DNA from 4 places in the Undibacterium sp. 14-3-2 genome. Region 3 is predicted to be linked to each of the others. Evidence: predicted binding sites of a transcription regulator. Region 3 holds the regulator's gene; each other region holds the start of a gene.
What was found. The regulator sigma-54, encoded in region 3, starts transcription at its own class of promoters, with help from an activator protein. The targets are predictions, from matches to a motif close to TGGCANGNAANCTGCTTT.
Positions count from the first base shown of each region.

Region 1: the regulator sigma-54 is predicted to act here: its motif matches at 1,453-1,470, upstream of Undi14_RS01535 (TorF family putative porin).
Region 2: the regulator sigma-54 is predicted to act here: its motif matches at 1,688-1,705, upstream of Undi14_RS14715 (ammonium transporter).
Region 4: the regulator sigma-54 is predicted to act here: its motif matches at 1,754-1,771, upstream of glnA (type I glutamate--ammonia ligase).

Region 1 covers NZ_JAENGS010000001.1:343,484-346,626, forward strand. Annotated here, with positions in the region: partial or broken gene Undi14_RS01525 (YifB family Mg chelatase-like AAA ATPase) at 60-929, opposite strand; gene Undi14_RS01530 (accessory factor UbiK family protein) at 945-1,184, opposite strand; gene Undi14_RS01535 (TorF family putative porin) at 1,619-2,365, shown strand; gene Undi14_RS01540 (P-II family nitrogen regulator) at 2,380-2,718, shown strand; gene Undi14_RS01545 (ammonium transporter) at 2,740-3,143, shown strand, end outside.
Region 2 covers NZ_JAENGS010000006.1:249,100-252,242, reverse strand. Annotated here, with positions in the region: gene Undi14_RS14725 (arginyltransferase) at 103-831, opposite strand; gene aat (leucyl/phenylalanyl-tRNA--protein transferase) at 849-1,565, opposite strand; gene Undi14_RS14715 (ammonium transporter) at 1,755-2,957, shown strand; gene Undi14_RS14710 (NUDIX hydrolase) at 3,099-3,143, opposite strand, start outside.
Region 3 covers NZ_JAENGS010000001.1:642,842-645,984, reverse strand. Annotated here, with positions in the region: gene lptA (lipopolysaccharide transport periplasmic protein LptA) at 1-34, shown strand, start outside; gene lptB (LPS export ABC transporter ATP-binding protein) at 36-788, shown strand; gene Undi14_RS02915 (RNA polymerase factor sigma-54) at 800-2,281, shown strand; gene hpf (ribosome hibernation-promoting factor, HPF/YfiA family) at 2,391-2,735, shown strand; gene Undi14_RS02905 (enoyl-CoA hydratase/isomerase family protein) at 2,885-3,143, shown strand, end outside.
Region 4 covers NZ_JAENGS010000002.1:5,608-8,750, reverse strand. Annotated here, with positions in the region: gene Undi14_RS04560 (hypothetical protein) at 1-374, opposite strand, end outside; tRNA gene Undi14_RS04555 (tRNA-Ser) at 709-798, opposite strand; gene Undi14_RS04550 (rhodanese-like domain-containing protein) at 888-1,352, opposite strand; gene glnA (type I glutamate--ammonia ligase) at 1,904-3,143, shown strand, end outside.

The sequences.
Region 1 (3,143 bases), 300 kb from region 3:
TAAATAGCAATAATTCTTAATTAATTTTGTGAAATTCTTAAATAGCGATAATTGCACCAACCGCCGCCAACCAGTGCAACGGCAGAGGCTGTATGGTGAGGTGCACGAAAAGGGCGCGATTTCCATTTATCGATAGAGAAACCCGAAGTCAGGGATTGTACTGCGGCTGATTCCAGCGCTTCCTGATCTGTCATTGATGGCAGTATTCCGGGGAAACGGGCCGCCAGCATAGATTTACCCGTTCCCGGCGGCCCTACCATCAGCACAGAATGATTTCCTGCTGCGGCAACTTCAAGCGCACGTTTTGCCTGTAACTGACCTTTGACTTCGGAAAAATCAGGATAGGTGCGACGTTGAATTGCAGCCTGCGGGCGATGCCGTTGCAGCTTGTTTTCTTCGTCAATGGCGGCGAAGTGAGCGCAAACCTGAAGCAATGAATCTGCCGGATAAATGGCCGCTTCCGTCACCAAAGCCGCCTCATCGGCATTCGCTCTGGGTAAAATAAATGCGGGTTTTGTATGTCCGTCAGCCGTGCTTTTGCAGATAGCGAAGGTCATCGCCAGTGCGCCACGGATGGGCCGTAATTCACCCGACAGTGATAACTCGCCAGCGAATTCGTATTGTGCGAGGGCATCTGCGGGTATCTGCCCGGATGCGGCCAGAATGCCAAGGGCGATAGGCAAATCGAAACGGCCGGATTCTTTTGGTAAGTCTGCCGGAGCAAGATTAACGGTGATTCTCTTTGCCGGAAACTCAAAACGGGCATTTTGTAATGCTGCCCTGACGCGGTCCTTGGACTCTTTTACTTCTGTCTCCGGGAGACCAACGATGGTAAAAGCAGGCAAACCGTTGGCCAGATGGACTTCCACCGTCACTTGTGGAGCATCCATCCCATTGAGTGCGCGACTTTTAAGAACCGCCAGCGACATATCCGGAACGTCCTGTTATTCCGTTATCTGCGCTTCTAAAGCCGCGACACGCGCTTCCAGTGCTTCGAGCTTACTGCGCGTCTTGGCCAGTACTTGTGCCTGTATATCAAATTCTTCCCGGGTTACCAGATCCAGTTTAGAGAAACCCTGTGTCATGATGGCTTTGACGTTTTTTTCTATGTCTTTGGCAGGAGAGTTTTCCAGCGCCTGACTGATTTTTGCCTGTACATCACTGAAGAAATTTTGCTTATCCATCATATCCCTGCCTGTATTTGTAAGTGAGTTTGCGATTGCACATTACTAGTGCGAAAAAAGTGCAGCCATAAAACACATTGCGCATCCCGCGTCAAAACGGTGCGAGATGGAGCGCCAGTATTTTATTTACCACTTCGCTATTAAACAGAAATCATAGCGTAAAGCCGTGGATGTGCCCACCAGCGTATTCATTTGATTGTATTCCTATACCTGATTGTTATACATCCATGACTGCACTACAGGTGGGCTGTATGTGAAAAAGTACAGTTGGCACGACTTCTGCTAATAGTGAAGCGTTCGTAACTTTTCGAAGTTCATTTCCTGCAAGGCCACGAACGATCTTCTGGCTTTGCGTACCGGTGGTTGATGAAGTGAGTTCAGTCCAGTTTCTTATACAAATCGATGTTTACTATATATAAACAAGGGGAAGCATAATGAAAAAATCAGTACTCGCCGCTGCAGTGACCGCAACATTGTTAAGCAGTTTCGCTTACGCAGATGAGCCAAAACCAGACAATGAATTGAGTTTTAACGTTGGTGTTGCCAGTGAATATCGTTATCGTGGTATCGCGCAGACACGTCTGGATCCTGCGTTACAAGGTGGCGCCGACTACACTCACAATCCTAGCGGTTTTTACGCCGGTACATGGTTATCGACCATTAAATGGGTAAAAGATGCCGGTGGCAGCGGTGATGTTGAGTGGGACATTTACGCCGGTAAGAAAGGCGAAATCACTAAAGATGTCAGCTACGACGCCGGTGTCCTGACCTACGTTTATCTCTCTAACGGTCTGGATAAGGTTCCGGGCTTTGTTGATGCGAACACGACTGAAATCTATGGACAGATCGGCACTGGCCCTGTGTACGCGAAGTATTCTCACTCCGTTACAAATCTGTTCGGCTTTGTGAATAGCAAAAACAGCGGCTACCTTGATCTGGGGGCAAACATTGAGTTACCGGATGCCTATACCCTGAACTTGCATGTTGGTCGCCAGATGATTAAAAATAATTCGGCGTCTTCGTATAACGACTGGAAAGTGGGCGTCACGAAAGAATTCTTTGGTGTGAATTTCAGTCTGGCCGCAGTCGGTACTAATGCTGACAAAAAACTGTATGTCACCCCAGCAGGCAAATTTACCGGTAAAACTACCCTGTTGTTGACCGCTGTAAAAACTTTCTGAAATGAGAGAACAACATGAAACTGATTACTGCCATTATTAAACCGTTTAAGCTCGACGAAGTCCGAGAAGCTTTATCAGAAATGGGTGTGCAAGGAATTACTGTGACTGAGGTGAAAGGTTTCGGTCGTCAGAAAGGGCATACCGAGTTGTATCGCGGTGCCGAGTATGTCGTCGATTTTCTGCCAAAAACAAAAATTGAAGCAGCCGTGGACGATGCGATTGTGGATCGTGCAATTGAAGCGATTGAAAGCGCTGCACGCACTGGAAAAATCGGTGACGGCAAGATTTTCGTCTATGACTTGCAACAGGTTGTGCGTATTCGTACCGGTGAAACCGGCAACGACGCACTCTGATCCGCACACTAGGGAGTTCATATGAAAAAAGTACTGAAGAGCATGCTGGTTGCGGGAGCATTTCTCGCCTCCATAGGAATGACAGCGGTCGCGTGGGCTGACGATGCACCGGCCAAAGCAGATGCCATTTCCGCATCTGCGGTCGCCACCAGTGGATCAGCACCAGCAGTGTCGGAAGCTGCAGCTGCTTCGGTTGCTGCGCCAGCGGCAGCACCAGCCGCGGCGGTCGCTTCTGCGGCAGATGCCGCACCGGTGGCAGCAGCGCCTGTGCCAAATAAAGGCGACACCGCATGGATGCTGGTTGCTACCTTGCTGGTGATTTTGATGACCTTGCCAGGTCTGGCATTGTTCTACGGTGGTCTGGTTCGTTCTAAAAACATGTTATCGATTTTGGTGCAGGTTTTCATGATCTTTGCCGTGATCAT
Region 2 (3,143 bases), on a different contig from region 3:
CGAATTGTCAGCGTAAATAGTGGGCTTTAAAAAATACTGGGGGGAGTATATTTGAGCTGTTTTTCCGTATTTTGATCTGTTTTCAGATGATTCTCAGACTGATTACGCCGCCAGCGTTTGCCAGTGCCCATGCATCAGCGCGTCAAGCGGCCTGAAATTGGTTTTGTAAGCCATCTTGGCGCTGGCGGCAATCCAGTAGCCAAGGTAAACGTAGGGTAGTTTTAATTCTTTGCTCTGCCGTATTTGCCACAAGACGTTGTAGGTGCCATACGAGGCGGCTGCTTCATCCGGTTCAAAAAACGTGTAGACAGAAGACAAGCCGTCGCTCAGTACATCGATGATGCTGACCATTTTCAGCACGTTGTGTTCATCGCGGAATTCAACCAGTCGTGTATTGACCCGGCTTTGCAACAGGAACTGCGCGTATTGTTCACGGCTATCTGTATCCATGCCGCCGCCAGCATGACGCTGATTCTGGTAGCGCTGATACAGTTCATATTGCTCGTGTGAATACGTGAGTGTCGTGATGCGCGGTACCAGGTTGGCGTGTTTTTTCCATGCCCGACGCTGGCTGCGGTTTTCGTTGAACTCATCGACCCGCACTCTGACTGGGGTGCAGGCATTGCAGGCATCGCAATGTGGTCGGTAAATAAAAATACCGCTACGCCGGAAACCTTTTCTGACCAATTCTGAATAAGTGTCTGCATTGATCAGATGCGCCGGCGTTGCTACTTGCGAACGCGCCTCCAGTCCTTCCAGATAGCTGCAAGGGTAGGGCGCGGTTGCATAAAACTGTATGCTGGCAAAAGGAAGTTCGTTGAGTTGCGTCACGGTGATTTACTTTGCTGTCATTGATATAGCGCCCTCAGCGGTTGCCATTCCTTGATCATCGGTTGTGTGGTTGCCTGTGCTATCCATTGGATAAAGTCGGCACGGGCGATAGGTTTCGCGCCTAGTGAAGCCAGGTGCGCTGTCTCTTGCTGGCAGTCTATCATTTTCACCCCGTGTTCACGTAAGAAAAATACCAGATGACTCAGCGCAATTTTGGAGGCATTCGATACCCGCGCAAACATGGATTCGCCATAAAACATGCGACCGATGCAAACGCCGTAAGCACCGCCGACTAACTCACCATCGAGCCAGACTTCGGATGAATGTGCATAGCCTAGCTGATGCAGGCCGCAGTAGCCCGCCACGATGTCTTCGGAAATCCAGGTGCCGTTGCCATCTTTGCGCGGTGCAGCGCAGGCGCGCATGACTTGTTCAAAGGCTGAGTCAAAACGAATTTCCCAGCGGGTATCGGTACGGATTTTTTTTAAACTTTTTTTCAGACTGTCTGAAATTCTGAAGTCAGACGTTTGCAGCACCATGCGCGGGTCGGTGGACCACCACAATATCGGCTGGCCTTCAGAAAACCACGGAAAAATACCTTGTTTGTATGCCATCAAAAGGCGCTGCGGCGACAGATCGGCACCTGCCGCAAGCAGACCTGCAGCACCATCGCGATCGGTGAGTGCCGTCGCCGGGTCTGGAAAGGGCGATTCCGCTTCTAACCAGGGAATCATTGTGATCCTTTCTGGTATTGCACTAAAACAGCGCTTTTTATGAGTGCAAAATGCCTGTGCATGGTGCGTGTTAAATTGATATTATCCATAAAATTCAATAACTTAAGATGTTTGCACCAAATTGGAATATTTATTGCTTTATCTGTGTGAAACTAATTAAGAAGTGCACACTTAAGGGGAGGTATCAGCATGAACGTACAAATAGATGGCGCCAATGCTTTGTTTATTTTGCTTGGCGCAATCATGATTCTAGCAATGCATGCGGGATTTGCGTTTCTGGAGTTAGGTACCGTGCGTAAAAAAAACCAGGTCAATGCGCTGGTGAAGATTATTGTCGATTTTGCGGTATCGACGATTGCTTATTTCTTTGTCGGTTACAGCATCGCTTATGGTATCCAGTTTTATTCTGGCGCCGAAGTGCTGGTGGCAAAAAATGGTTTTGAGCTGGTGAAGTTTTTCTTTTTACTGACCTTTGCAGCGGCGATACCGGCGATTATTTCCGGTGGTATCGCTGAGCGCGCCAAGTTTTATCCGCAATTGATTGCGACTGCGGTACTGGTTGGTGTTTTATATCCTCTGTTTGAAGGCATCGCCTGGAATCATCGCTTCGGCATTCAGGACTGGCTGAAAGCGGCTTTTTCTGAGGAGTTTCATGATTTTGCCGGTTCTGTGGTGGTGCACGCTTTTGGCGGATGGGTCGCGTTGCCTGCGGTGTTGCTGCTTGGCGCGCGTCGTGGCCGGTATATGAAAAATGGTGCGATCTCAGCGCATCCGCCTTCCAGTATTCCTTTTCTGGCGCTGGGCGCGTGGATATTAACGGTGGGCTGGTTCGGCTTCAACGTCATGAGCGCGCAGACACTGGATAAGATGAATGGCCTGGTGGCGATTAATTCCCTGATGGCGATGGTGGGCGGTACGCTGGTCGCTTTGCTGATGGGGAAAAATGATCCCGGCTTTGTGTATAACGGCCCACTGGCCGGGCTGGTCGCGGTTTGCGCCGGCTCTGATCTGATGCATCCTTTGGGGGCGTTGATCACTGGCGGTGTGGCCGGTGCTATTTTTGTCTGGATGTTTACCTGGACGCAAAATAAGTGGAAGGTGGATGATGTGCTCGGCGTCTGGCCTTTGCATGGCTTGTGCGGGGCGTGGGGCGGAATTGCTGCCGGGATTTTTGGTCAGAAAATGCTGGGTGGACTGGGCGGCGTCAGTTTATTATCGCAAGTCTTTGGTACCGTGCTCGGCATTGTGATTGCGTTTTCCGGTGGTTATGCGATTTATGGTTTGCTGAAAAAAACTATGGGCATACGTCTGGATCCTGAGCAGGAATTTGAAGGTGCTGATTTGTCGATCCATAAAATTTCATCGACGGCAGAGCGCGAATCCAGTTGGTGATTTCGGTTGAAATTCGTTGCGAAATTGGCTGGACATCAACAAAATTAATAATGTGTGGTTATTAATAATGTGTGGTTAATAAAAAAAGGGTGGAATTTCCACCCTTTTTTGTTCAGTTTCATTTTTATCCCGGTTTATTGTTCAGCCTTCTTGCTGCATAGGTTTAAATATGTCATGAGCATAGAG
Region 3 (3,143 bases):
GATACAACCAAGAACTGAAAAACAGGCAAATTAAGATGGCATCAAAAGACAGTACGCTGACCGTCAAAGGTCTGCAAAAACGCTATGGCGCACGACAAGTGGTGCGTGATGTCTCGCTGTTGGTGAGAAGCGGTGAAGTCGTCGGTTTGTTAGGGCCGAACGGTGCAGGTAAAACCACCTCTTTTTACATGATCGTCGGACTCGTGCCTTCGGATTCCGGTGAAATCAATATCGACGATACGAACGTTTCTGATTTACCGATACATCAGCGCGCCGTACTCGGTCTGTCGTATCTGCCGCAGGAAGCATCGGTGTTTCGCAAGTTGACGGTGGAAGAAAATATCCGCGCCGTGCTCGAACTGCAAAGAGACAAAGAAGGAAAATTTTTGTCTGAGAAAAAAATCCGGCAACGTCTGGATAGTTTGCTGACCGATCTGCAGATAGAAAAAATCCGTGACAGTCAGGCGCTTGCTTTATCGGGCGGTGAACGACGCCGGGTTGAGATTGCGCGCGCACTCGCGACGAACCCGCGCTTTGTTCTGCTCGATGAACCTTTTGCCGGTGTTGATCCTATCGCAGTCATTGAGATTCAACGGATTGTCCGCTTCCTCAAAGAACGCGGCATCGGCGTGTTAATCACAGATCATAATGTGCGTGAGACACTGGGCATTTGTGACCACGCCTACATCATCAATCAAGGCTCGGTATTAGCCAGCGGCAAACCCGACGATATCATTCAGAATGAGTCCGTGCGACGCGTCTATCTCGGAGAACATTTCCGGATGTAACGGGACGCCTTATGAAACAAAGCCTGCAACTACGTACTTCACAGCATCTTGCACTGACGCCTCAACTGCAGCAATCAATACGGCTGTTGCAACTGTCAACGCTGGAACTGCATCAGGAGCTGGAAACACTGCTGATAGAAAATCCTATGCTGGAGCGTGTCGACGATCCTATGGATAATGCGGTTCGCTTACTGGCGGACGGTGCGATCAATAACACAAGTACGACACCGGATGCAGGCATGGAAAGCGCCGCTCAGGCTGACAACAATACGCCGCAAGAAACGACGGCCGACGCCGATGTGCCAGTCAACGACAGCGTCAGCGCCAATGAGGAAGAATGGAGTTTTAACGACGCGCCTTCCGGTGCATCTAACAGCGACGAAGATGAGGGACGTCCGCAACTGGAAGCGGCGCACATCAGCTTACGCGAATACTTGCTCGAACAGATGCGTCTGACGCTCAGGGAACCGCGTGATCGTGCGTTGCTGGAACTGATCATCGACACACTGGATGACAACGGCTATCTGACAGAAAGTCTGGAAGAAATTCATGCCGGTCTGCCGATAGAATTGTTAATTGAAGAAGATGAATTGTCGTTTGCGCTGAAGATGCTGCAGAGTTTCGATCCGCCCGGCGTCGGTGCCAGAAATTTATCAGAATGTCTGGCGCTACAGATCAGGCGTCTGCCAAAAATTCCTTTTGTCACACGTCGTCTTGCACTGGCCGTGGTGGAGACTCAGCTGACTTTATTTGCACAGCGAGACTTCACTAAATTAAAAAAAATATTCGGCTGCGATGACGAAGATTTACGTGAGGCACAAGCAGTCATACGACAGTGTGAACCACGTCCCGGCATCACATTTGCCACCAGCAGTTCGGACTATGCAGTGCCTGATGTGATCGTCAAAAAAAGTGGTAATGGCTGGCAGGTTTTACTGAATCAGGATGTGATGCCGAAACTGCGCGTCAGTAGTATGTACGCCAATATCATGCGGCAAAACCGTGGCGAAGCAGGACTGGGAACGCAGTTACAGGAAGCACGCTGGCTGATCAAAAATATGCGTCAGCGTTTCGATACTATTTTGCGTGTATCGCAAGCGATAGTTGAAAGACAACGTAACTTTTTTACGCATGGTGCAGTCGCGATGCGCCCCCTTGTTTTGCGCGAAATAGCTGATACACTAGGTCTACACGAGAGCACTATTTCTCGTGTAACGACCCAGAAATACATGCTGACCCCGCATGGTATGTTTGAGTTGAAATATTTTTTCGGCAGCCATGTCGCGACGGAAACAGGGGGTGAAGCATCTTCCACCGCGATACGTGCACTCATCAAGCAGTTGATAGGAGCAGAAGACCAGAAAAGCCCACTCTCTGATAGCAAAATTGCAGACATGCTGGGCGAACAGGGCATGGTAATAGCCCGACGGACCGTTGCCAAATACCGTGAAGCCCTGAAAATTCCGCCAGTGAGTTTGCGTAAATCTTTGTAAGACGTCCTTGTAATCACGGTTTGAATTGCTATATATGATTTAGCTCAACGCAGTAAAAACGAAATGAGCTTATCGTTAATAGCAAGTAATATCACTATAGGAGCACAGTATGAATCTCACCATCAGTGGACATCACGTCGAAGTCACTCCTGCCATTCGTGAATATGTACATACCAAGCTGGAACGCATCCGGCGCCACTTTGATCAGGTCATTGACATTACCGTCACGCTGACCGTCGACAAACTGAGCGAAAAAGAGAAACGGCACAAAGCCGACATTGACCTGCATATCAGCGGTAAAGATATTCATGTTGAAAGTCTGGCGCATGATTTGTACGCAGCCATTGACACACTGATTGATAAACTGGATCGTCAGGTGATAAAACATAAAGATAAAGTCCAGGGTCACGATCGCGATGCGATCAAACATATCCCCGATCCTGCATCGGCATAATCGCCAACCCCGCGCTTAACGGGACTCCAAAACAAGGACGCCAATAGCGTCCTTTTTTGTTATCTGTTTTTTGTTATTTTTGTCGTACTGACGATGTGCAAACAGGAATAAAATGAATGCCCTGTCACGACTATGTTAATGGTATCTACATGAGCGAATACGTAATCACCTCGGTTAAAAATCAGATCGGCTACATCACTCTCGACCGTCCCAAAGCATTGAACTCCTTATCACTGGAGATGGTGCGCGCACTCACCGCCACTTTATTGGCATGGCGAGACGATACAACGATCCGTGCAGTATTCATTCACAGCAGTAGTGAAAAAGCATTTTGCGCTGGCGGCGATATCCGTTTTTTTTATGATGTCGGCACCGCCACACCGAGCGGTGACAGCGCCCTGCTTGAAG
Region 4 (3,143 bases), on a different contig from region 3:
AAATACGTCCTGGCATCCCCAGCGTAATAGCGAGCCAGACAAAGCATAGGCCAAGCATCCTCTCGTTTGTCGGATAACATCACGTGCTCGATGAGGATAGTGAAAATCATCCACAAAAGAAGTGGTGTATAGCAAGGATCATCCGCGGCAATTCGGTCACCCATAAAAAACATTGTATCTTTAATCCAATACGCACCGTATGAACCATCTTCGATCCCCTGATTAATTCTAACTTTCAATTCATTGAAAGTTTGATCTTTGATGTACGTTTTGAATAAGTATTCCAGATCATCAGAATTTTTTTTAACACTAGTCGCCAGATCATCTAGTCGAATATGATCAAGTATTTGCGCACGACGGTTTGTAGGTGACATGCCTTTTCGCTATCAAAAATAAAACTATAATCGAAGTTGTTATTCTTCGCACAATTAAAAGCATTAATTGCACCTAGATTACGCAAGCTTTTTTAATAAAGAATTTTTACTATGCATGCGGTTTGATTAAAGCCCGGTAGTCGTATATTTAGGTCGGGCGCGCTCAAAATTGAGGCGAGTAGAATCGAGGTTTCGTTGGAGTGATTATTGAATTGGTTCGGTAATGTCCAATGAAGTGTTACTCTATCCAAATGGGAATGGCATACCGGATGGCATACTGATCTTCGCAAAAAAAGAAAAAGCCCTTGAAAATCAAGGGCTTATCTTTAAATTATGGCGGAGAAGGGGGGATTCGAACCCCCGGTAGGGATAAACCTACGCACGCTTTCCAGGCGTGTGACTTAAACCACTCATCCACCTCTCCTGCTTTTCGCCGATGCCAGATCAGCGAAGCTCGCTATTCTAGCAAAGTATTGAGGCAGATGGAAGTATGTTTTTAATGTATTTGAAATATCATGCGCCAAGCCACGGTAAATCGTTGGCGCACCAGCCTCCGACTGTTTTTCTGTGGCCATGCGCATCTCTGTCTCCTTCAAAGCCTTGCAGGATGTCAAAGCACTGGGTGTAGCCGGATTCGCTGGCGAGTTTTGCGGCATGACGTGAGCGCACACCTGAACGACACAGAAAAAGAATGACGGCATTTTTGTTCGTCGTAATGGTGGCGAGTTGCTGTAAGAAATCAGGGTTTTGCGCTCCGCCCGGATACAGGCTCCACTGCACTGCAAAATGTTGAGTGTCGTGAATCACGACCTTACCAACCCAATCACGTTCGGCATTGGTGCGGACGTCAACGAGGATGCAATCTGGATTTGACTGCAATAGTTCAAAGGCCTCAATGGGAGTGACCGCTCCGGCATACGGAAGCGATTGTTCCTGTGCGCGTTGTCGGGCAGATGTGAGCGTAGTGTTGCTAGACATAGTTAATCCAATGCGGGCAGTTTGAGTCGGATGTTTGTCATTGAATTATGCATGAAGCGACACGTGTATGCATCGTTTCCGTTTGGTTTGATTGATGGCGCGTATAAAATTCAGTTGTTAGCAGGCTCTGCGTCTGAGATGGATAATTTGCATACAAATCAGTAGTCATATGAGAGCGCACGCAATTTTGGCGACAGCTTATGCTGCCGATAGCGCACCTATTCCGCAATGCACGCTAATGGTGCAATCATTTGCACCTAAAAAGTGCGATCATTTTTTTCATATCCTTATTTTGTTTTTTTTGGTGCACCGCCAGAAGCTTTTTATTCTTGATTTTGATTAAACGTTTTAAAAACAAGGTGTTAGCGATAATTTTCCAATGCTGTGCGGATTCTGGAATATGGCATAGTTTCTGCTATTATTGTCCACGGAGTTGAGCGGTCAGATGATTAAGCAGAAAGAAAATTAACGACAGGTTTCTTTTGTCAGGATGGCAGAACGAAGGCTCAGTAATCCCCGATTTATTTTTAGCGCTACTTGAGGAGTTTCACATGGCAATGACAGCTGCAGAAGTTTTGAAGATGGCAAAAGATAACGAAGTAAAATTCGTTGATTTCCGTTTTGCTGATACACGCGGTAAAGAACAGCACGTGACTGTGCCTGTTTCTGCGTTCGATATCGATAAATTCGAATCTGGCCATGCATTTGATGGCTCTTCTATTGCGGGCTGGAAAGGTATCGAAGCTTCTGACATGTTGTTGATGCCAGATCCAAACACAGCGAATATCGATCCGTTTATGGAAGAAACCACATTGTTCATGCAATGTGACGTCATCGAGCCTTCCGATGGCAAAGGTTATGACCGTGATCCACGTTCTATCGCAAAACGCGCGGAAGCTTATCTGAAATCTTCCGGTATCGGCGATACAGCCTATTTTGGTCCTGAACCAGAATTCTTTATTTTTGATGGTGTACGCTGGAAAATCGACATGTCCGGTTGCTTCGTCAAGATTGATTCTGAAGAAGCTTCCTGGACTACAGGTGAAAAACTGGAAGGCGGCAATTCTGGCCATCGCCCTACAGTTAAAGGCGGTTACTTCCCAGTTCCGCCAGTCGATAGCTTCCAGGATATGCGTTCTGAAATGTGTTTGATTCTGGAATCTCTCGGTATTCCAGTTGAAGTACATCACCATGAAGTTGCTGGCGCTGGTCAAAATGAAATCGGTACAAAATTCTCTACATTGGTAGAGCGCGCTGACTGGACTCAAAATCTGAAATACGTTGTCTGGAATGTGGCTCATACCTACGGCAAAACAGCGACTTTTATGCCTAAACCTATCGTTGGTGATAATGGTTCCGGTATGCACGTGCATCAATCTATCTGGAAAGATGGCAAAAACCTGTTCGCAGGCGACGGCTATGCTGGCTTGTCTGATTTCGCTCTGTACTACATCGGCGGTATCATCAAACATGCAAAAGCACTGAACGCGATCACAAATCCAGGTACTAACTCTTACAAGCGTCTGGTTCCAGGCTACGAAGCACCGGTGAAACTGGCTTACTCTGCTAAAAACCGTTCTGCATCTATCCGCATTCCTTACGTTGCGAATCCAAAAGGCCGTCGCGTTGAGGCGCGCTTCCCAGATCCACTGGCAAACCCATATCTGTGCTTCTCTGCACTGATGATGGCAGGTCTGGATGGTGTGCAGAATAAGATTCACCCAGGTGAAGCAGCTTCTAAAGATTTGTACCATTTGCCACCAGAGGAAGATGCATTGGTTCCAACAGTGT